Linked DNA regions of Saccharopolyspora erythraea NRRL 2338. The protein of the gene in region 1 interacts with the protein of each later gene in a pairwise test. Links are inferred from orthologs where the notes say so. Each region holds a gene or a part of one and is shown on either strand. Other genes may lie near its edges.

Region 1 (10,356 bases):
GGTGGAGCCGCTCTCCTCCTGGCTGGGCAGCAGCGCCTTCAGCGCGGCACCGGTGATCCGCCGGAAGGTCCGGTTCGGCCTGGCGCGGTCGAGCACGGCGACCTCGAGCTGCCCGACGCCCAGCTCCCGCGTGCCCTCGCCGCCGGAGGACAGCGCCCGGATCGCCAGACCGGCGGCCTCGGCCAGCTCCAGGCCGTCGGAGAAGGAGTCCTTGAGGGTGGTGGTGATGGTGTCGGCCTGCCCGCCCATCACCACGTACTGCGGCTCGTCGACGATCGACCCGTCGTAGGTGAGCCGGTAGAGCTGGTCGTTGTCGGCGGTCTGGCCGACCTCGGCCACGCAGATCTCCACCTCGAACGGCTTGATCTGCTCGGTGAAGATCGCGCCCAGGTGCTGGGCGTAGGTGTTGGCCAGCGCCCGGCCGGTGACGTCGCGGCGGTCGTAGGAGTAGCCGCGCACGTCGGCGATCCGGACCCCGGCCACCCGCAGGCTCTCGAACTCGCTGTAGCGGCCCACCGCGGCGAAGCCGATGCGGTCGTAGATCTCCGACACCTTGTGCAGCGTCGTCGACGGGTTCTCGGCCACGAACAACACGCCGCCCGCGTACTTGAGGACCACCACGCTGCGTCCCCTGGCGATGCCCTTGCGAGCGAGCTCGGAACGCTCCCGCATCAGCTGCTCGGGAGAGGTGTAGAACGGCATCGTCACGACTGTGCACTCCTGGATCGAATCGTTCGCCCGCGCCCGGGCGGCGAGGTTTCTCGGTGAGCAGGGGTGGGTGGGCTCAGCCGCCCGGGTTCTGCATGCGGCCGTTGACGACCTCGGTGGCGATCTCGGCCGCGCGCTCCTCGGGGACCCGCGTCGCACCGTCGGTCCCGGTGATGGTGATGATCGACGGGTAGATCCGGCGCGACAGGTCGGGTCCGCCGGTCGCGGTGTCGTCGTCGGCGGCGTCGTAGAGAGCCTCGACCGCGGCGCGGACCGCGGTGTCGACGTCGGCGTCGGGGTCGAAGCGCTTCTTCAGCGCGGACTTGGCGAACAGGGATCCGGAGCCGACTGCGTAGTAGCCGCCGAGCTCGTTGTAGCGGCCGCCGGTGATGTCGTAGGACACGATCCGGCCCGCGCGGTCGGGGTCGTCGGCGTCGACGTCGAAGCCGGCGAACAGCGGCAGCACCGCCAGCCCCGCCATCGCGCCCTGGAGGTTGCCGCGCAGCATCGTGGCGAGCTTGTTGGCCTTGCCGTCCAGCGACAGCGAAACGCCTTCGAGCTTCTCGTAGTGCTCCAGTTCGATGGCGTAGAGCCGCACCATCTCCAGCGCGATGCCCGCGGTGCCCGCGATGCCCACGGCGGAGTAGTCGTCGGTGACGTAGAGCTTCTCCATGTCCCGCTGGGCGATGAGGTTGCCCATCGTCGCCCGGCGGTCCCCGGCCAGCAGCACTCCGCCGCGGAAGGTGAGGGCGACGATCGTGGTCCCGTGCGGGGCCTCCACGGCGCCGTCGGGGACCGGGCGGCTACCCGGCATCAGTTCCGGGGCCGCGACCCGGAGGAAGTCGGTGAACGACGACGATCCCGGGGTGAGGTAGGCAGCGGGCAGGGCCTGACCCGGGAACCGGGTCGAGCTGGATTCCATCGGCGACATCGTCTCCTGCTCTAACTGGTGTCACGACAAAACCTGTGACCTGAGGACAGGACTGCACTCTAGTCAAGATCGGCGCGGGACCGGCACCGTCGGCACCCGCGCGGTGCGCGACCGCACCGCGCCGGGACGCGCCAGGGCGGTGCCGGGCCGGTGTGGACACCGGCCCGAACCGCCGACGGCGCGCGCGCCGATCCGGACTACTGGCCGCCCTTCTGCACGTAGGCGCGGACGAAGTCCTCGGCGTTCTCCTCCAGGACGTCGTCGATCTCGTCCAGGATGGCGTCGACGTCCTCGCCGAGCTTCTCGCGACGTTCCTGACCGGCGGCCTCGGGACCCGATTCCTCTTCGCCGTCGCCGCCGCCGTGCCGCTGAACCTTTTCCTGCGACATCTTGCCTCCCGGTGGTCGCACTCGGCGGATGCCGGCCGACGATGCCGGACATCCATGCTTTGAACACTACCCATCCGACCACCCGTTCGCCCACAGCCATGCGGGCGTCGTTTCGATCATCCGCCCGCTGCTGACGTGCGCGAAGCGTGGTGTCTCACCCCTTGGTCAGGGAGTCCACGAGCTCCTCGGCGCTGCTCGCGGCGTCGAGCAGCTCGCCCACGTGCGCCCTGGTCCCGCGCAGCGGCTCCAGGGTCGGGATCCGCACCAGCGACTCCCGTCCCAGGTCGAAGATGACCGAGTCCCACGAGGCGGCCGCCACCGACGCCGGGTACCGCTCCAGGCACCGGCCGCGGAAGTAGGCCCGGGTGTCCTCCGGCGGCGAGGTGACCGCCGCCCGCACCTCCTCCTCGCTGACCAGGCGCTTCATCGAGCCGCGGGCGACGAGCCGGTTGTAGAGGCCCTTGTCCATCCGCACGTCGGAGTACTGCAGGTCGATCATGTGCAGCCGCGGCGAGGCCCAGCCGAGGCTGTCCCTGGTCCGGTAGTTCTCCAGCAGCCGCAGCTTGGCGGGCCAGTCCAGCCGGTCGGCGCAGTCCATCGGGTCGCCGCCGAGCAGGTCCAGCACCTCGCCCCAGGTGGCCAGCACGTCGCGGGCGGCGCGTTCGGCGCCGTGGGAGTCCAGGTGGGCCGCCGCCCGCTCGTGGTAGGCCCGCTGCAGGTCCAGGCCGGTGAAGCGCCTGCCGTCGACCAGCTCGACGGTCTGCTTCAGGCCGGGGTCGTGGCTGATGAGGTGCACCGCCTGCACCGGGTCGGCGAGCTTGAGGTCGTCGAAGCGCTCCCCCGCCTCGATCATGTCGAGCACCAGCGCGGTGGCGCCCAGCTTGAGGTAGGTGGAGGTCTCGGCGAGGTTGGCGTCGCCGATGATGACGTGCAGCCTGCGGTACTTGTCGGCGTCGGCGTGCGGCTCGTCGCGGGTGTTGATGATGCCGCGCTTGAGCGTGGTCTCCAGGCCGACCTCGACCTCGATGTAGTCCGAGCGCTGGGAGAGCTGGAAGCCGGCCTTCTCACCGGCCTGGCCGATGCCGACCCGCCCGGAGCCGCAGACCACCTGCCGGGAGGCGAAGAACGGCGTCAGCCCGGTGATGACCGAGGTGAACGGCGTGCTGCGGGCCATCAGGTAGTTCTCGTGGGTGCCGTAGCTGGCGCCCTTGCCGTCCACGTTGTTCTTGTAGAGCTGCATCGGGGCGGTGCCGGGCACGCTGGCCGCGCGGATCGCGGCCTCCTCCATCACCCGCTCGCCCGCCTTGTCCCATACGACCGCGTCCATCGGGTTGGTGACCTCGGGAGCGGAGTACTCCGGGTGGGCGTGGTCGACGTAGAGCCGCGCCCCGTTGGTGAGGATGACGTTGGCCGCGCCTAGGTCGTCGCTGTCCGAGCCGTTGGGCTGCTGGGCAGCCGCCCCCAGGTCGAAGCCGCGGGCGTCGCGCAACGGCGACTCGACCTCGTAGTCCCAGCGCGCCCGGCGCGCCCGGGGGATGTCGGCCGCCGCCGCGTAGGCGAGCACGATGTGGGTGGAGGTGAGCACCGGGTTGGCGCTCGAGTCTCCGGGCACCACGATGCCGTACTCCACCTCGGTTCCCATGATCCGCCGCATACCTCGCAGCGTACGGGTTCCGGAGCCGTTGGCGGAGTGCCGGACGCGATGTGTGACCCGGCAATCGCACCGCGTGTGCGAAGAACCGGTGCGGGTGGTGCGGGTGGGATGATCTTCGGCGTGAGCGGCGAACACGAAGAGGTGGCGATCTACGACGCGTCCGGGCGTGTCGTCGGCAGCGCCCCGAGGGGGCGGATGCGCGCAGAGGGGCTGTGGCACGCGGCGGGCGAGGTGCTGCTGCTGTCACCCGGGCGCACCGAGGTCTACGTGCACCGGCGCACCGAGACCAAGGACATCTACCCGGGGATGCACGACTGCTGGGCCGGTGGCGTCGTGGCCGCGGGCGAGGACCCCGCTGTCACGGCGGTGCGGGAGCTGGCCGAGGAGCTCGGCGTGGCGGGCGTGCGCCCGCGGTTCCTGTTCCACACCGTCCACGAGCGGGGTTCGGTGCGCTTCCACGCCTACCTGTACGAGGTGCTGTGGGACGGCCCGGTCGTGCACCAGCCCGAGGAGGTGGCCGAGGGGTGGTGGATGCCGGTGGAGGAGCTGCGCGAGCGGCTCAGCGACCCGAGCTGGCCCTTGGTGCCCGACGGCCGCCAGTTCGCCCAGGAGTGGTTCGCCGGGCGGGCAGGGAGGCGCTGAGAGCCCTCCGGCGGCGTCAGTGCCCGCCTTTGACGCTTCTTTGAAGCGGCAGCCGCTTGGCCCACCTGGCAACCGGCACCGCCGCGGGTTCTCAGGCGTTCTCTGGCGAGGACAGCTTTTTCGCGGCGTATGGGCGATACATGAGAAAAAGGATCCCGGAGCCAGAGGACACCTGAGGTTCCGCCACCGGAACCGCTACGAAAGGTGACCGCGAAGACAGGCGATCAGTGCCACGGCAGCGCGGCGCGCTCACCCCAGTAGGTCGCGGCGTCGCGGGTGACCGGCGCGAGCTCGTCGAGGTCCTGGCGGCTCAGCACGACGTCGCGCACGGCCAGGTTGGACATGAGCTGCTCCACGCTGGCCGGGCCGATGAGCACCACGTCCGCCCACGGCTGCGCCAGCACGTGGGCCAGCGCGACGGCGTCGGGGCCCACTCCGTGGCGCTGGGCGACCTTGAGCACCGCCTCCGGCGGTTCGACCGCCAGCCTGCCGTTGGCCAACGTCTCCTTGACCAGCACCCGCCAGCCGCCGTGGTGGGCCTCGGCCAGCGCCCGCCCCGCCGAGGGCTCCATCGAGTTCCACGTCGACTGCACGGCGCCGAAGAGCTGGGTGCCGCCCACTTCCAGCTCCCAGCCGCGTTCGATGGCCTCGGCCTGCGCGGCCCCGCTGGTGGAGAAGCCCAGCCGGACGCCGGAGTCGCGGATGCGGGCGAGCTCGTGCTGCAGTTCGAGGTCGTCGAACAGCGGGCTGTCGGCGGTCAGGGAGTGCACCTGGTAGAGGTGGACCCGGTCGCCGAGCAGCTTGCGGGTCTCCGCCCACTGCGCGCGCAGGCGCTCCACGGAGTGCTCCTTGACCTCGTGGACCTCCGTCTCGATCCGCCACTGCGCGACGTAGGCGTAGCCCCACTTGCTGGAGACCGTGACGTCCTCGTGCCCGCGTTCGGCGAGCCAGCCCGCGAGGAACTCCTCGGCGCTGCCGTAGGAGCGGGCGGTGTCCACCCAGCGCAGCCCCTGGGCGTGCGCGGCGTCCAGTACCAGCTTGGTGCGCTCCCGCATCTCGTCGGCCGTGCGCAGCCCGGGCAGGACCCCGGTGCGTCCCACGTTGATGTAGGCGGGGCGGCCCAGCGCCGCCAACCCGACGCCGAGGCGCTGTTCGGTCGAGATCATGCCCCGAAACCTAACCGGTCGGCGCGCGCGCCGACACTCGGCGCGGTCCGGGGCCGCCACCGGCGTGGGTGACGGCCCCGGACCCGTTGTCGTCGCTCAGGCGGCGCGGCCGCCCGGCAGGGCGACCAACTGCACCGCGCCTACAGGTACTGGCCGGTGTTGGTGGCCGTGTCGATCGCCCGTCCGGACTCCTGGTTCTTGCCGCTGACCAGGGTCCGGATGTAGACGATGCGCTCGCCCTTCTTGCCCGAGATCCGCGCCCAGTCGTCCGGGTTGGTCGTGTTGGGCAGGTCCTCGTTCTCGGCGAACTCGTCGATGATGGCGTCCTGCAGGTGCTGGACCCGCAGACCGGGCTGGCCCGTCTCCAGCACGGCCTTGATGGCCGCCTTCTTCGCCCGGTCCACGATGTTCTGGATCATCGCGCCGGAGTTGAAGTCCTTGAAGTACAGGACCTCCTTGTCCCCGTTGGCGTAGGTGACCTCCAGGAACCGGTTCTCGTCGGTCTCGGCGTACATCCGCTCGACGGTGGTCTGGATCATCGCCTCCACGCACGAGGCCTGGTCGCCGCCGAACTCCTTGAGGTCCTCCTCGTGGATCGGCAGCTGCCTGGTCAGGTACTTGGAGAAGATGTCCTTGGCCGACTCGGCGTCCGGACGCTCGATCTTGATCTTCACGTCGAGCCTGCCGGGCCGCAGGATCGCCGGGTCGATCATGTCCTCGCGGTTGGAGGCGCCGATGACGATGACGTTCTCCAGCCCCTCCACACCGTCGATCTCGCTCAGCAGCTGAGGAACGATCGTGGTCTCCACATCGGAGGACACGCCGCTGCCGCGGGTGCGGAAGATCGAGTCCATCTCGTCGAAGAACACGATCACCGGAGTGCCCTCGGAGGCCTTCTCCCTGGCCCGCTGGAAGATCAGCCGGATGTGCCGCTCGGTCTCGCCCACGAACTTGTTGAGCAGTTCGGGACCCTTGATGTTCAGGAAGTAGGACTTCGCCTGCCCGTCGTCGTCGCCCCGCGAGGCGGCGACCTTCTTGGCCAGCGAGTTGGCCACCGCCTTGGCGATGAGCGTCTTGCCGCAGCCCGGAGGGCCGTAGAGCAGGACGCCCTTCGGCGGCCGCAGCTGGTACTCGACGTAGAGGTCGGAGTGCAGGAACGGCAGCTCCACCGCGTCGCGGATCTGCTCGATCTGGTTGCCCAGGCCGCCGATGTCGTTGTAGCCGACGTCCGGGACCTCCTCCAGCACCAGGTCCTCCACCTCGGCCTTGGGCACGAGGTCGTAGGCGTAGCCCGCCTTGCTGTCGACCAGCACCGAGTCGCCGGCCTTGAGCCCGGACTCGGCCAGCGGCTCGGTCACCCACACCACACGTTCCTCGTCGGTGTGCCCGAGCACCAGAGCCCTCGGGCTCCGGGTCACCGCGTCGACAGGCAGGAGCTCCCGGAAGGTGCACACCTCACCGGTCTGTTCGAACGCGCCCGCCTCCACCACGGTCAGCGCCTCGTTCAGCCGCACCGACTGACCGAGCCGCAGGTCCTCGGTGGCCACGTTCGGCGACACCGACACCCGCATCTTGCGGCCGGAGGTGAACACGTCGACCGTGCTGTCCTCGTAGGCGTGCAGGAACACCCCGTAGCCGCTCGGCGGCTGGGCGAGGCGGTCGACTTCCTCGCGCAGGGCCATGAGCTGGCTGCGCGCTTCCTTCAGGGTTTCGGTGAGTTTGGCGTTCCGTTCGGTGAGCTGGCTCACTCTCTCGGATGCCTCGGCCAGCCGCTTTTCCAGCAACCGGACCTGCTGAGGGGACTCGTTGAGCTTTCGGCGCAGCAGGGCCACCTCGTCTTCGAGCAGACGAATCTGGCTGTTGAGCTCGGCATCTCCACCGATCTGCTGCTCGCCGCCCTCCTCAGGCCGGCTGCCGGGACGGTCGTGCTGCATGTCGGCACCCTCCTCCCGTGCTCGTACCACCACGGTACCGGCGATCACCGACGACGGCGGCGTCGTGATTGCCCGCCGGATCGCCCAGAGTGCCACACAATTCGGCGAACTCACATGAATGACGCCGGGTCGGTACCGCCGCGACCGCCTCCCAGCAGGGCACCGGCGACCACGCTGTGTCGATGATCATGGGCCGTTCGGTGCGGCCCGGGGTGCCCCGGCGACGCGGATACCCGGTGGCAGACGGGCATGTTCGGCGTTGCGCCACGCCGTCGGCCACCCGCTGTGGCATCCGGGTGTACGACTCCGGCAACCGGGTGTCATTGTCCGGAAGCCCACCGTGAGCACCCCGGAACTTCTCCCATCATTTGGAACAACCCCCGTCGCGCGGGCCCCGCCGCGCATGGCGGCCACCGCGGACCGGCGGCGTTCCGGAGCACGATTCGGTGCCGAAATCGTCCACTCCCCACACCGCGCTCGGCGGGCTCTGGTCTACTTACGCCCGCCGTGCACACCGGACGGCGCCCTTGACAACCGAAACCACTCGGGGGAGGACGCGCAATGACCTATCCGCCGCAACAGCCAGGTCCAGGCGGGTGGGGCCAGCAACCCGCGGGCGGCGGGATTCCCGCCCAGGGCCCGCAGCAGCCACCGCAGCAGCAGCCCGCCTGGTACGGCAACCAGCACACCGGCTGGGGCCAGCCCGGGCAGCAGGCGCAGCCCACGCAGCAGGTACCGGCCTTCGGGCAGCAGACGCCGCCCCAGGCGCCCGACTGGGGCGGGGAGTTCGGTCCGGGGAGCTGGATCCAGGAACCGGGTGGTTTCGCCGACGTCGAGCCGCCGCGCAGGAAGTCGAAGCTGCCCTGGATCCTGGGCGGCGCGGGAGCGGTGGTCGTGGCGGGCGGGGTGGCCGCCGGGCTGTTCTACTTCATGGGTGGCGGCCCCGGCGAGGCCAGGCCGGCCGCCCAGGCGGTGGTCGACAAGGTCAACGCCCACGACTTCGCGTGGCTGGCCGACAACCTGTGCCAGGCCAACCACCAGCAGCTCAAGTCGGCCCTCAACCAGCTCGAGCCGTGGCAGTTCGACATCCGCCTCGGCCAGGTCACCGAGCAGGGAGACCAGGCCACCGCGAAGATCTCGGGCACCTACGTCGAGGACGGGGTGGCCCACCCGGTCGAGCAGACCATGGGCCTGTCCGTCGAGGACGGTCAGTGGAAGCTCTGCAAGCTGGAGCAGTGACCGGACCCGTCTCGCAGCGGCCCGTCCGGCGTGAAGCCGGGGCGGGCCGTTCCACGTCGGCGCCGGTCCGGCTCAGCCCTTGCTCGGCCTGCGCTGCGGCCTCGGCGGCGTCACGCCGTCCGCCAGCCTGCGCGTGACCAGCAGGAACGCGGTGTGGGCGACCATCCGGTGCTCCGGGCGGACCGCCATGCCGACCACGTGCCAGGGCCGGACCAGCGTCTCCCACGCCTGCGGCTCGGTCCAGCACTGCTGCTCGCGGATGGCCTCGGTCACCCGCGAGAGCTGGGTGGTGGTGGCCACGTACACCACCAGCACCCCACCCGGCACGAGGTTGTCGAACACCGTGTCGAGCACGTCCCATGGCGAGAGCATGTCCAGCACCACCCGGTCGACCTGCCCGCCGTCGTAGTTTTTGACGTCGCCGACGCGCAGGGTCCAGTTGCCGGGCACGTCGCCGAAGAACTTCCGGACGTTGCGCTCGGCGTGCTCGGCGTGGTCCTCACGCACCTCGTAGGAGGTGACGCTGCCCTCGTCGCCCACCGCGCGCAGCAGCGAGCAGGTCAGCGCCCCGGAGCCCGCACCGGCCTCCAGCACCCGCGCGCCGGGCCGGATGTCGCCCCACATGAGGATCTGCGCGGCGTCCTTGGGGTAGATGACCTGCGCCCCGCGCGGCATCGACAGCACGTAGTCGGCGAGCAGGGGCCGCACGGCCAGGAACGAGGTGCCGCCCGCGGAGGTGACCACCGACCCCTCGGGCTGTCCGATCAGGTCGTCGTGGGCGAGCGCGCCGCGGTGGGTGTGGTACTCGCCGCCGGTCTCGAGGACGACGGTGTAGTGCCGCCCCTTCGGGTCGGTCAACTGGACCCGGTCGCCCGGCCGGAACTCACCGCTGACGGTGCTCACTCGCGTCGAACCTCCTGGATGTCTGGCCGCCCACCGGCGGGCACGGCGGACCATCGTCCCAGAAGGACCCGGCGCGTCCTCGCTCACCCGCGCCGTGCGTGCGCGTGCAGCGCGCTGCGCAGATCCTCGCGGCGCAGGACCCCGTTGGGCCTGCCGTCGGCGTCGAGGACCAGAAACTGCCAGGCCAGCACCGACTGAACCCGTTCCAGGACCGCCTCGGGCGGCTCGCCCGCGAGCAGGATGGTCTCCGGGCCGACCGGCTCCGACGCCCGCTCCGCGGGCTCCAGCGGCGCGTGGGCGGCCAACCGCTCGGCCGCGGTCTCGTCGAGCAGCCCGACGGCCAGGCCGTCGGCGCGCACCAGCACCACGCCGCGGCCCGCGGCGGCGACCAGCGCGTCGCGCACCGGGCTCTCGGCGGGCAACTGGAGCACCGGGCGGACCAGGTCCTCCAGCCGCAGCCCGTCCGGCCAGTGCCTGCGCTGCTCGGCGTTGTGCTCGGCCCCGGCCCCCGCGACGACGAACCAGGCCAGCAGCACGCACACGCCCAGCCGCAGCCACTGGTCGTCGGCGTTGCCCAGCAGCCCGACCAGCGCCCACACGATCAGACCCACCGCGACGGCTCCGGCGCCGACGACGCCCGCGGTAGTGCCCGCGTGCCGCCGTCCGGTCACCGCCCAGGTCAGCGCCCGCAGCATCCGCCCGCCGTCGAGCGGCAGGCCGGGCAGCAGGTTGAAGACGCCCACCGCGAGGTTGGCCACGCAGGTCTGGGCGACCAGCAGCCACACCGCCC
Region 2 (10,359 bases), 2.0 Mb from region 1 along the record:
GCGCGGCGGCCCTGTTCCCCGCTACTCGGCCGACGCGCGCAGGGCGGCGGCGAGCCACTTCGAGCTGGCCTCGGTGTTCGGGTGCTGCGGCCAGCCGTTGATCGTGGCCATCAGCTCCCAGTAGCGGGAGAGCCGCTCGTCGTGCTGCTGGTAGTAGTCGGCCAGCCAGTTGCGGAACTCCGCCGAGTCCGGCTTGCCGTACTCCTCCGTCGACAGCTCGACGATCCGCGCCACGAGCGCCGCGGCCTCCGGCCCCTCCGGCGACGTCCCCGCCTCGGCGGCCTGTCGCGCCTGGTCGGTGACCTCCCACCACTTGTGGGCGTCCTCCGGCGCCGGACCGCTCATCGTCTCCCCGGCGTCCCTACGGTCGGAGTGCTCCTGGGAGGCGCTGCGCACCAGGTGCCGGAAGTCCGGGTCGGCGACCAGCTCCGCGAGCTCGATCCACGCCTCGACCTGCTCGGTCGACGGGTCCTCGGGCAGGTTGGGCTTGGCCGAACGCATCCACTCGGCGAAGTCGGGGTTGATGTTGAGCCCCTCGGTCATCTCGTCCCAGAACTCGTCGATGAGCCGGTTGCGCTCGGAGTCCGACATCTTGGCCAGCTTGTGCATGAGTCTCACCTCTTCGGTCGTGCGGCGTAGCTTCACGACCGCGCGCAGCACCGCCCGGCGGGTCCGCAGCAGGCGCATCTGCTGTTCCAGCAGTGCGAGATGTGCTTCGGCCAGCTTCGGCAGCGTGGTCTCGCGCTCCAGGACGCTGCGGACCTCGTCCAGACCGGCCCCCAGCTCGCGCAGCGTGCGGACCAGTTCCAGCTTCGAGATCGCCGAGACGTCGTATAGGCGGTAACCCGAGTGCGTGCGGTCGGTGGGCGGCACCACGCCGCTGTCGGCGTAGAACCGGATCGTCTTCACCGGCAGGCCGGTGCGCCTGGCGAGTTCGCCGATCGTGTAGAGCCTGGTGTCGTCCACGTCAAAGCACCTTCGACCCTCCAGCAGGGGGAGACTCAAGCGCTGATTCTCCGCCGTTGCCGTCAGCGGCGGTGCGGGTGGGATGCTTGTGGCGTGGACCCGCAGCACGGAGAACACATGTCCTTCACCAAACCGCGGCAACTGGTGGCGGCTGCCCTGGTCGCGGCGGTCCTGGTCTACCTGCTCGTCCGGATGGCCTACGGGGTGCTGCCGCAGCTGCCGACGTTCGCCGGGGCGACCCTGCTGCTGATCGCGCTGATCGACGTCGTGTTCGCGCTGACCATGCGTCCGCGGCTCAAGCGCAAGCCGGGTACCGAGCCGGTCGACCCGCTGACGGCGGCGCGCGCGGTGGCGCTGGCGAAGGCGTCGTCGCTGGCCGGGGCGATCATGGGCGGTGTGTGGGTCGGCCTGCTGGCCTACCTGCTGCCGGAGCGCGGGACCGTGCAGGCGGCCGGCGCCGACACCGTCGCGGCGGTGATCGGGCTGGTCAGCGCGGCCGCGCTGGTCGCGGCGGGGTTGTGGCTGGAGCACTGCCTGCGCAACCCGGACGAGCCCGAGGAACCGCTCGACGACGAGGACTGAACCGCAGGTGCTCTCCGACGAGGGCTGAACGGCCGGTGCGCGGGGACGAGGATCGGCGGCCGATGCGCGGGAAACCGGGCGCGTTCGGATGCGTTGATCGGGTGTTCTCGCGTGGGCCGATCAGACCAATGTGGAGCCGCGTTGTTCGCCTCCAGGTCTCGAACAGATAAACGCCCGGTACCGTGGTGCGCATGTCCGACCGTGGCAGTACCGAATCCGCGTCGCGAGACGGGCGTGCGACGGCGCTGTGGGTCGGTGCGGTTTTCCTCGCCGCGGCCGCTACCGCGGTCCTCGTGCTCAGCGACGACTCCCGGCTGCTCAAGCTCGGCCTGGTCGCGGCGCTGTGGGCGGCGCTGATCGCGGCCTTCGCGGTGGCGCGCCTGCGGGGACGCGCGGCCGAGGACGCCGAACGCGCCGCCGAGCAGCAACGCATCTACGAGCTGGAGCTGGAACGCGAGGTGGCGGCCCGCCGCGAGTTCGAGCTGGAGGCCGAGGCCGAGGCGCGCCGCCGGGTCGCCGAGGAGTCCGACAGCGAGATCCAGGCGCTCAAGACCGAGCTGCGCAACCTGCGGGAGAGCCTGGAGCAGATGCTCGGCGGTGACGTCCTGTTCGAGCGGGTCGCGCTGCGGGCGGAGTCGACCAGGGTGCGGTCGCTGACCGAGAACGGCGCGACCGGCGCGCAGAGCACGTCGATCCAGCAGAGCTGGGGCCGCGAGCTGACCTCGGGGCCCGGCGGACACGTCAACGGCAGGCTCACCGGTGGCGTCATCACGCAGGCGGGCGGCACGGCAGGGCCGGCGGCCCCCGCCGGGAGCGTCCCGCCCACGACCGTCAACGGCACGGTGTCGGCCAACGGCCCGGGGACACCCAACAGCGCGGGGTCGGCTGCGGCCGGCGGTGCGGCTCCGGTCCAGGGCGCGGCTCCGGGCAACGGGGCCGGGACGACGCCCGCCGGCGGGAAACGGGGCGGCGCGGGTGGCGGCTCCACGCCGGTCACCGACCCCATCCCCGCGGCGGGAGGCGCCAGCGGGCAGTCGGGCGGCGCGCAGAACACCGAGCTGATCAGCCGCCTCGGCGGCGAGCCGCCGCGGGACGAGCAGCGCCGCAGGCCCAGCCGTCCCCCGCGCCCGAAGCCCCAGCCCGCGCGCAACGAGACTCACGCCGCGCACCCGGCGCCCGCCCGGCGGGAGAAGCCGCAGTACGAGCGTCCGGACCCCGCCGGTGCGCGTTCCGGCCAGCAGGCCCGATCGGGTAGAGAGGCTCCGGCCGCCGAATCGACCCGCAAGGTGCAGGCACCCAAGGCCGCCGAGGAGCCATCTCCGCAGGTGGATGCGGGTGCGCACGCCGAGGGGACGTCGGTGGACGAGCTGCTGGCCGCCTACGGGGGCTCCGGCGGGACCAAGCGCAGGCGCCGCCGGAAGGAATGACGGCAACCGACGGTCCGATGCCGGTGGACGGCTCGGCGTTTTAGGGTTTTGTCGTGTCCACTCCTGATCTTCGGGAGCCGGCGCCCGACCTCTCCGGGGCGCGCCGGCTCCAGACCCGCAAGCACCACGTCGTCGGGTGGCCGATCGCGGGCCTGATCGTGCTCGGGATCTGCGGCCTGGTGATGGTCGGCGTGACGACCTCCAGAGTCGGATCGCTGCCCGCTCTCGTAGGCGCGGTCGCCGCGCTGCTGCCGGTCGGGGTGGTCTTCGCCGCGATCGTGTGGATCGACCGCTGGGAGCCGGAGCCGCCGCTCCTGCTGCTCGGCGCGTTCCTGTGGGGAGCAGGGGGAGCCACCGCGTGCGCGCTGATGCTCAACGACGCCGTCACCGGGCTGGGTGACCTGCTGCTGGGGGCCAACGACCACCGCTTCTTCAGCCTGGCCGTGATGGCGCCACTGGTGGAGGAGGCCGCCAAGGCGCTGTTCGTGGTGGGCCTGTGGTTCCGCCGCCGGGCCGAGTTCAACGGGATGGTCGACGGCATCGTCTACGCGGCGCTGACCGCGGCGGGCTTCGCCTTCACCGAGAACATCCTGTACTTCGGCAAGGCCTTCGCCGAGGGCGGCCTCGGCGGCGTCAGCGGCGGCGTGGTCGCGGTGTTCATCCTGCGCGGGGTGCTCGCGCCGTTCTCGCACCCGCTGTTCACCGCGATGGTCGGTATCGGGATCGGTCTCGCCTCGCGGACCACCAACGGCCGGATGCGGGTGCTGTGGCCGGTGTTCGGGTTCCTCGCCGCCGTGGTGCTGCACGCGGTCTGGAACGCGTCGACGCTGCTCGGCGGGGTCGAGTTCCTCAACATCTACTTCCTGTTCATGGTTCCGATCTTCTTCGGCACCGGGTGGATCGTGCTCTGGCAGCGCAAGCGCGAGCAGCGGATCGTCGCCGAGCAGCTCCCGGTGCTGCAGCGCGCCGGGCTGATCGTGCGCAGCGAGGTCGAGATGCTGGCGAGCCTGGCCGGGCGCCGGGGCTGGCTGCGCAAGGTCCGCCGCAGCGCGGGCGGCGATGCCGCCAAGGCGGTCCGCGACTACCAGATCGCCGTCACCGAGCTGGCGTTCCTCCAGCACCGCGCGTCCGAGGGGCGCACCACCAGCGCCGTCCGCCGGGCGCGGCGGGAGAAGCTGATCGAGGACCTCAAGCACGCGCGGCGGTCGGCCGCGGGCAGCCAGCAGGCGATCCAGACCGCGCGGATCAAGATCCACGAGCTGACCCAGCTCAACCTCAAGCGCCCGCGCCGGTCGGAGGGGCCGGTGCGTCCGAAGCGGAGCACTCCGGTCGGCCCGCCGATCCACGGAACGCCTCCGGCGCAGGGCCAGGGGCCGGTGCCCGCGCAGGAGCGCGGGCCGCACCACGCCTCCCCGGACCACGGCCCGTTCCCGTCGCAGGACCAAGGCCGGTTCCCGTCCCAGGACCAGGTCCCGCCGTTCCCGTCTCAGGACCAGGTCCCGCCGTTTCCGTCTCAGGACCAGGCCCCGTTCCCGTCGCAGGACCAAGGCCGGTTCCCGTCCCAGGACCAGGTCCCGCCGTTCCCCTCCCAGGAGCGTGGCCCGCACCAGCCCCAGGCCCAGGGCCGGGCCAGGGACCACCGCCAGGTCCCGCCGCCGCAGGAGCGCGGTCCCGGCCAGGCGCCGCGCGGTGCGGTGCCGCCCGAGCACGGGTCGCGTCGTCCGCCGGAGAACGGGCCGGTTCCGCCGCCGGGCGGCTGACCGGCGGCCCCGCGACGTCAGCCGCATCCGCCGGGGCGCCGCTGTGCGTCGCGCCACCCGGGTGGCACGGCGCGGATGTTTTCGGGCTACTCTCGCGCTGCTGTCCGGTACCCGGCAGACGGGACTGGAACGGTTGGGAGGACGAACGTGGCTGCTGGTCGCCCGCCTCGGCGCGGAGAAGGCCCCCGGCTCCGCGTCGGAGTGATCTCCGCGGGGAGGGTCGGTGCCGTGCTCGGCGCGGCTCTGCACCGCGCGGGGCACCAGGTCGTCGCGGTGTCCGGAGTTTCGGCCGCGTCGCTGCGGCGGGCCGAGGAACTGCTGCCGGACGTGCCGGTGCTGCCGCCCGACGACGTCGCCGCGCAGGCCGACCTGGTGCTGCTGGCGGTGCCCGACGACGCGATCGCCGGTCTGACGCGCGGTCTGGTCGCCACCGGATCGCTGCGCGCGGGGCAGATCGTGGTCCACACCTGCGGCGCGCACGGTGCCGGCGTGCTTTCGGCGGCCACCGAGATCGGCGCGCTGTCGCTGGCGCTGCACCCGGCCATGACCTTCACCGGTCGCGCCGAGGACGTCGAGCGCCTGGCGACGGCCTGCATGGCGGTGACCGCGGTGGGCGAGGACGAGGCGGGCTGGAGCGTCGCCGAGGCCCTGGCGCTGGAGCTGGGCATGGAGCCGGTCCGGGTTCCCGAGCAGGCGCGCGGGCTCTACCACGCCGCGCTGACCCACGGCGCCAACCACCTGATCACCCTGGTCAACGACTGCGCGGACCTGCTGCGCGACGCCGGGGTCGAGATCCCCGACCGGGTGATGGCGCCGATCCTGTCGGCGTCGCTGGACAACGCGCTGCGCTTCGGCGACCGCGCCATCACCGGCCCGGTGATGCGCGGCGACGCGGGCACGGTGCGCGCGCACCTGGCGGCGCTCAACGACGACGACCCCGACGCGGTGCCCGGCTACCGGGCGCTGGCGAAGCGGACCGCCGAGCGCGCCGTGCGTTCGGGCGTGCTGCGCGCCGACATGGCATCCGACGTGCGCGACGCGCTGGAAGGGGAGCCGTGAGCCACCCGTCCGGGCGTCCGCTGAACGACACCCCTCGCGCGGGTGTTCCCCGAGCCGCCGAGGAGCTGCGATGACCGCACCCGAGAGGGTCGGCGCGGGTCCGGGCTTCGCCCCGGGCGCGCTGACCGTGCACCACCACCCCGACGAGCTGGCCAAGGTCACCCGGGCGCTGCGGGCGACCGGGCGCAGGATCACGCTGGTGCCCACGATGGGCGCGCTGCACGAGGGCCACCTGGAGCTCATCCGCCGCGCGCGCCGCGACTCCAACAGCGTCGTGGTCGTGTCGATCTTCGTGAACCCGCTGCAGTTCGGGCCCGGCGAGGACTTCACCAGCTACCCGCGCACCTTCGAGACCGACGTCGAGGCGTGCCGCGCCGAGGGCGTGGAGCTGGTCTTCGCCCCGGACCGCGACGACGTCTACGGCCCGGACCCGCAGATCACCGTCCACCCCGGTCCGCTGGGCGACGAGCTCGAGGGCGCCAGCAGGCCGGGGCACTTCGCCGGGGTGCTGACCATCGTGGCGAAGCTGCTCGGCATCGTCCGCCCCGACCTGGCGCTGTTCGGCGAGAAGGACTACCAGCAGCTGGTGCTCATCCGGCGGATGGCGCGCGAGCTGAACATCGACACCGCGATCCAGGGCATCCCGATCGTGCGGGCGCCCGACGGGCTCGCCCTCTCCTCGCGCAACGTCTACCTCAGCGAGGAGGAGCGCGGGGCCGCGCTCGCGCTGTCGGCGGCGCTGGCCGCGGGCGCGCACGCGGGCCGCGAGGGGGCGGAGGCGGTGCTGCGGGCCGCCCGCGAGGTGCTGGCCACCGAGCCGCTGGTGCGGCTGGACTACCTGGAACTACGGGACACCGAACTCGGCGCCGCCCCCGCCGAGGGCGAGGCCCGGTTGCTGGTCGCGGCGAAGGTCGGCGAGACCAGACTGATCGACAACGCCCTGGTGCTGCTCGGCGACCAGGGCGACAGCCGGCCCTGAGCCACCCCCGATACCCGGCCAGCGGTCCGGCTCCCCCCGAAGGAGGTCTGCGATGTTCCGCACGATGCTGAAGTCCAAGATCCACCGAGCCACGGTCACCCAGGCCGACCTGCACTACGTCGGGTCGGTCACCGTTGACGCCGACCTGATGGACGCCGCCGACCTGCTCGAAGGCGAGCAGGTGGCGATCGTCGACGTCACCAACGGCGCGCGGCTGGAGACCTACGTGATCACCGGCGAGCGCGGCTCGGGCGTGATCGGCATCAACGGCGCCGCCGCGCACCTGATCGAGCCCGGCGACCTGGTGATCCTGATCTCCTACGGGGTGATGGACGAGCTGGAGGCGCGGTCGGTGCGGCCGAAGGTGATCTTCGTCGACGCCGACAACAGGATCGTCGAGCGCGGCCAGGACCCGGGCCACGCCCCGGCGGGCTCCGGGCTGGCCGGCACGGCCGCCTCGGTCACCTCGGCGATCACCGAGGCCGCCGCCGAGACCGACGACGCGGCCAAGCTCGACGCCCTGCTCCAGCAGCCGGAGCACTGATCGACGCCACGCGGGCGGCCGGCGCCCCGCACGACACGCTGAGGGAAGGGACGACGGTGCTGCTCGCCATCGACGTCGGTAACACCAACATCGTGCTCGGTCTCTACGCCGACGAACCGGCGGAGGGCGCCGACCCGGTGCTGGTCCGCGACTGGCGGATGCGCACCGAGCCGCGGATGACCGCCGACGAGCTCGCGCTGACCGTGCGCGGGCTCCTCGGCTCCTACGCCGACCGGATCACCGGCATCTCGGCGCTGTCCACGGTGCCGTCGCTGCTGCGCGAGCTGCGGGTGATGCTCGGCCGCTACTGGACCGACGTGCCGCGGGTGGTCGTCGAGCCGGGCGTGCGCACCGGGGTCCCGCTGCTGGTGGACAACCCGAAGGAGGTGGGGGCGGACCGGGTGATCAACACGCTGGCCGCCCACCACCTGCACGCGACGAACTGCGTGGTCGTGGACTTCGGCACCTCGACCAACATCGACGCCATCTCGGCCAAGGGCGAGTTCCTCGGCGGCGCGTTCGCGCCCGGCATCGAGATCTCGCTGGACGCGCTGGCCTCCCGCGCGGCGCAGCTGCGCAAGGTCGAGCTGGTGCGGCCGCGCTCGGTGATCGGCAAGAACACCGTGGAGTGCCTCCAGTCGGGCATCCTCTACGGGTTCGCCGGCCAGGTGGACGGCCTGGTGCGCCGCATCGTGGCGGAGCTGGAGTCCACCCACGGCGGGCCGACGACGGTGATCGGCACCGGCGGGCTGGCGCCGCTGGTGGTGACCGAGTCCGACACCATCTCCCACCACGTGCCTGACCTGACCCTGCTGGGCCTGCGCCTGGTGTACGACCGCAACTTCGGTTCCTGACACCGCCGCCGCGCGGCGGCCCGCGGCATCGAGCGCGGTCGGACGCCTGGTGTCAAGTCGCCGTGAGCAGGTACGTACCCTTGTTGCCCGTGACTGACCAGGACCGTTCCATCCCCACCGCCGCGGACGCCGAGGGCGTCGACGACCTGCCCGAACAGCTCCGGGTCCGGCGGGAGAAGCGGGAGCGAATGCTGGCCGGGGGTGTCGACCCCTATCCGGTGAATCTGCCGATCACGCACACCCTGGCCGAGGTGCGCGCCGCCCACCCCGACCTCGCCCCGGACACCTACACCGGGGACCAGGTCGGTGTCGCGGGCCGGGTGATGTTCCTGCGCAACACCGGAAAACTCTGCTTCGCCACGCTCCGCGGCGGCGACGGCACCGAACTGCAGGCGATGCTCAGCCTCAAGCAGGTCGGCGAGGACGCGCTGGCCTCCTGGAAGAGCGACGTCGACCTCGGCGACCACGTCTTCGTGCACGGCGAGGTCATCACCTCCCGCCGCGGCGAGCTGTCGGTGATGGCCGACGAGTGGCGGCTGGCGGCCAAGACGCTGCGCCCGCTGCCGGTGGCGCACAAGGAGCTCGGCGACGAGACCCGGGTCCGGCAGCGCTACGTCGACCTGATCGTGCGCAAGCAGGCCGCCGACACCGTGCGAACCAGGGCGACCGTGCAGCGGTCGCTGCGGGATTCCTTCCAGCGCCGGGGTTTCATCGAGGTCGAGACCCCGATGTTGCAGACCCTGCACGGCGGTGCCGCGGCTCGCCCGTTCGTGACGCATTCCAACGCCTTCGACATGGAGCTGTATCTGCGCATCGCGCCGGAGCTGTATCTCAAGCGCTGCGTGGTGGGCGGCATCGAGAAGGTTTTCGAGATCAACCGGAACTTCCGCAACGAGGGAAGTGATTCTTCCCACTCGCCGGAGTTCGCCATGTTGGAGTTCTACCAGGCGTACTCCGATTACGACGGGATGGCCCGGCTGACCAGGCAGCTGGTGCAGGAGGCCGCCGAGGCGCTCACCGGTTCGCAGGTGGTGACCTGGTTCGACGGCACCGAGTACGACTTGTCCGGCGAGTGGTCGTCGGTCACGATGTACGGTTCGTTGTCCGAGGCCCTGGATTCGGAGATCACCCCGGAAACCCCGGTGGAGGTCCTGCGCAAGCACGCCGACTCGGTCGGTTTGCAGACCGACCCGGCCCACGGGCACGGAAAGCTCGTCGAGGAGCTGTGGGAACACCTGGTGGGCGATCATTTGTACGCCCCGACCTTCGTGCGCGACTTCCCGCTGGAGACCGCGCCGCTGACCCGCCAGCACCGCAGCGAGCCCGGTGTGGCCGAGAAATGGGACCTCTACACCCGGGGATTCGAGCTGGCGACCGGCTACTCCGAACTGGTGGACCCGGTCGTCGAGCGCGCCCGGTTGGAGGAACAGGCCAGGCTGGCGGCTTCCGGCGACGAGGAGGCCATGCACGTCGACGAGGACTTTCTGCGGGCGCTCGAGTACGGAATGCCACCCAGCGGCGGCGTCGGAATGGGTATCGACCGCTTGTTGATGGCGTTGACCGGCCTCGGTATCCGGGAGACGATCCTGTTCCCGCTGGTCCGTCCGGAATGACCCGTCCGGCCGGGGGTCGGCAGAATTTTCCTCGCCGGGGTGAGTGCGTTAGCGCAGTTACTGCGCTAACCTACCCCTCAGAATGACTCGGCGACGGATATTGGTGCACTCGAACGGAGCTGACCGACGTCCCGTTATTGCTAATAACTCCGGGGAGGACTTCCGAGATGGCACAGAAGGTCACGGTCACCCTTGTCGACGATCTGGACGGCGGGCAGGCCGATGAAACCGTCGAGTTCGCGTTGGACGGCGTGTCCTACCAGATCGACCTTTCCAACGATAATGCGACCGAGTTGAGGGACGCCCTGGCGAACTACGTCTCCAGCGCGCGTCGTGCGGGCGGTCGCAAGAAGCCGGGCCCGCGTCCCGGTGCCGGCCGGTCGGCCGGTGGTTCCACGAGCGCGGACCGGGAGCAGAACCAGGCCATTCGGGAATGGGCCAGGAAGCGGGGTCTGAAGGTCTCCGACCGCGGGCGTATCCCCGCGGACGTGGTGGAGCAGTACCACAAGGCGAACTGAACGCGGCACCGCGATAGGGGCGTTCTCGGCTTTCGTCGGCCGGGAACGCCCTGGTGT

What was found.
Region 2: the proteins of SACE_RS10990 (region 1) and panC interact in binary tests that used the Escherichia coli proteins (3 or more experiments, as listed by UniProt). The link is inferred for Saccharopolyspora erythraea NRRL 2338 from one-to-one orthologs.

Annotation. Positions count from the first base shown.
Region 1 is NC_009142.1:2,431,078-2,441,433, reverse strand. Bases 2,618-5,563 are described here. They hold SACE_RS10990 (NUDIX hydrolase), read left to right. Parts: upstream 2,618-3,802; coding sequence 3,803-4,324; downstream 4,325-5,563. Other genes in these bases: SACE_RS10985 (aldo/keto reductase), read right to left, coding at 4,549-5,490; dop (depupylase/deamidase Dop), read right to left, coding at 2,618-3,682. Also shown: prcA (proteasome subunit alpha), read right to left, coding at 1-708; prcB (proteasome subunit beta), read right to left, coding at 785-1,630; SACE_RS11000 (ubiquitin-like protein Pup), read right to left, coding at 1,837-2,028; more of dop, read right to left, coding at 2,183-2,617; arc (proteasome ATPase), read right to left, coding at 5,631-7,424; SACE_RS10975 (Rv0361 family membrane protein), read left to right, coding at 7,986-8,663; SACE_RS10970 (tRNA (adenine-N1)-methyltransferase), read right to left, coding at 8,736-9,566; SACE_RS10965 (site-2 protease family protein), read right to left, coding at 9,650-10,356.
Region 2 is NC_009142.1:449,894-460,252, forward strand. Bases 4,870-7,818 are described here. They hold panC (pantoate--beta-alanine ligase), read left to right. Parts: upstream 4,870-5,864; coding sequence 5,865-6,773; downstream 6,774-7,818. Other genes in these bases: SACE_RS01990 (Rossmann-like and DUF2520 domain-containing protein), read left to right, coding at 4,883-5,794; panD (aspartate 1-decarboxylase), read left to right, coding at 6,826-7,317; SACE_RS02005 (type III pantothenate kinase), read left to right, coding at 7,374-7,818. In the rest of the region: SACE_RS01970 (MerR family transcriptional regulator), read right to left, coding at 22-966; SACE_RS01975 (DUF3180 domain-containing protein), read left to right, coding at 1,084-1,548; SACE_RS01980 (DUF6779 domain-containing protein), read left to right, coding at 1,740-2,975; SACE_RS01985 (PrsW family intramembrane metalloprotease), read left to right, coding at 3,029-4,735; more of SACE_RS02005, read left to right, coding at 7,819-8,171; lysS (lysine--tRNA ligase), read left to right, coding at 8,261-9,784; SACE_RS02015 (histone-like nucleoid-structuring protein Lsr2), read left to right, coding at 9,952-10,302. UniProt on the Escherichia coli protein: Catalyzes the condensation of pantoate with beta-alanine in an ATP-dependent reaction via a pantoyl-adenylate intermediate.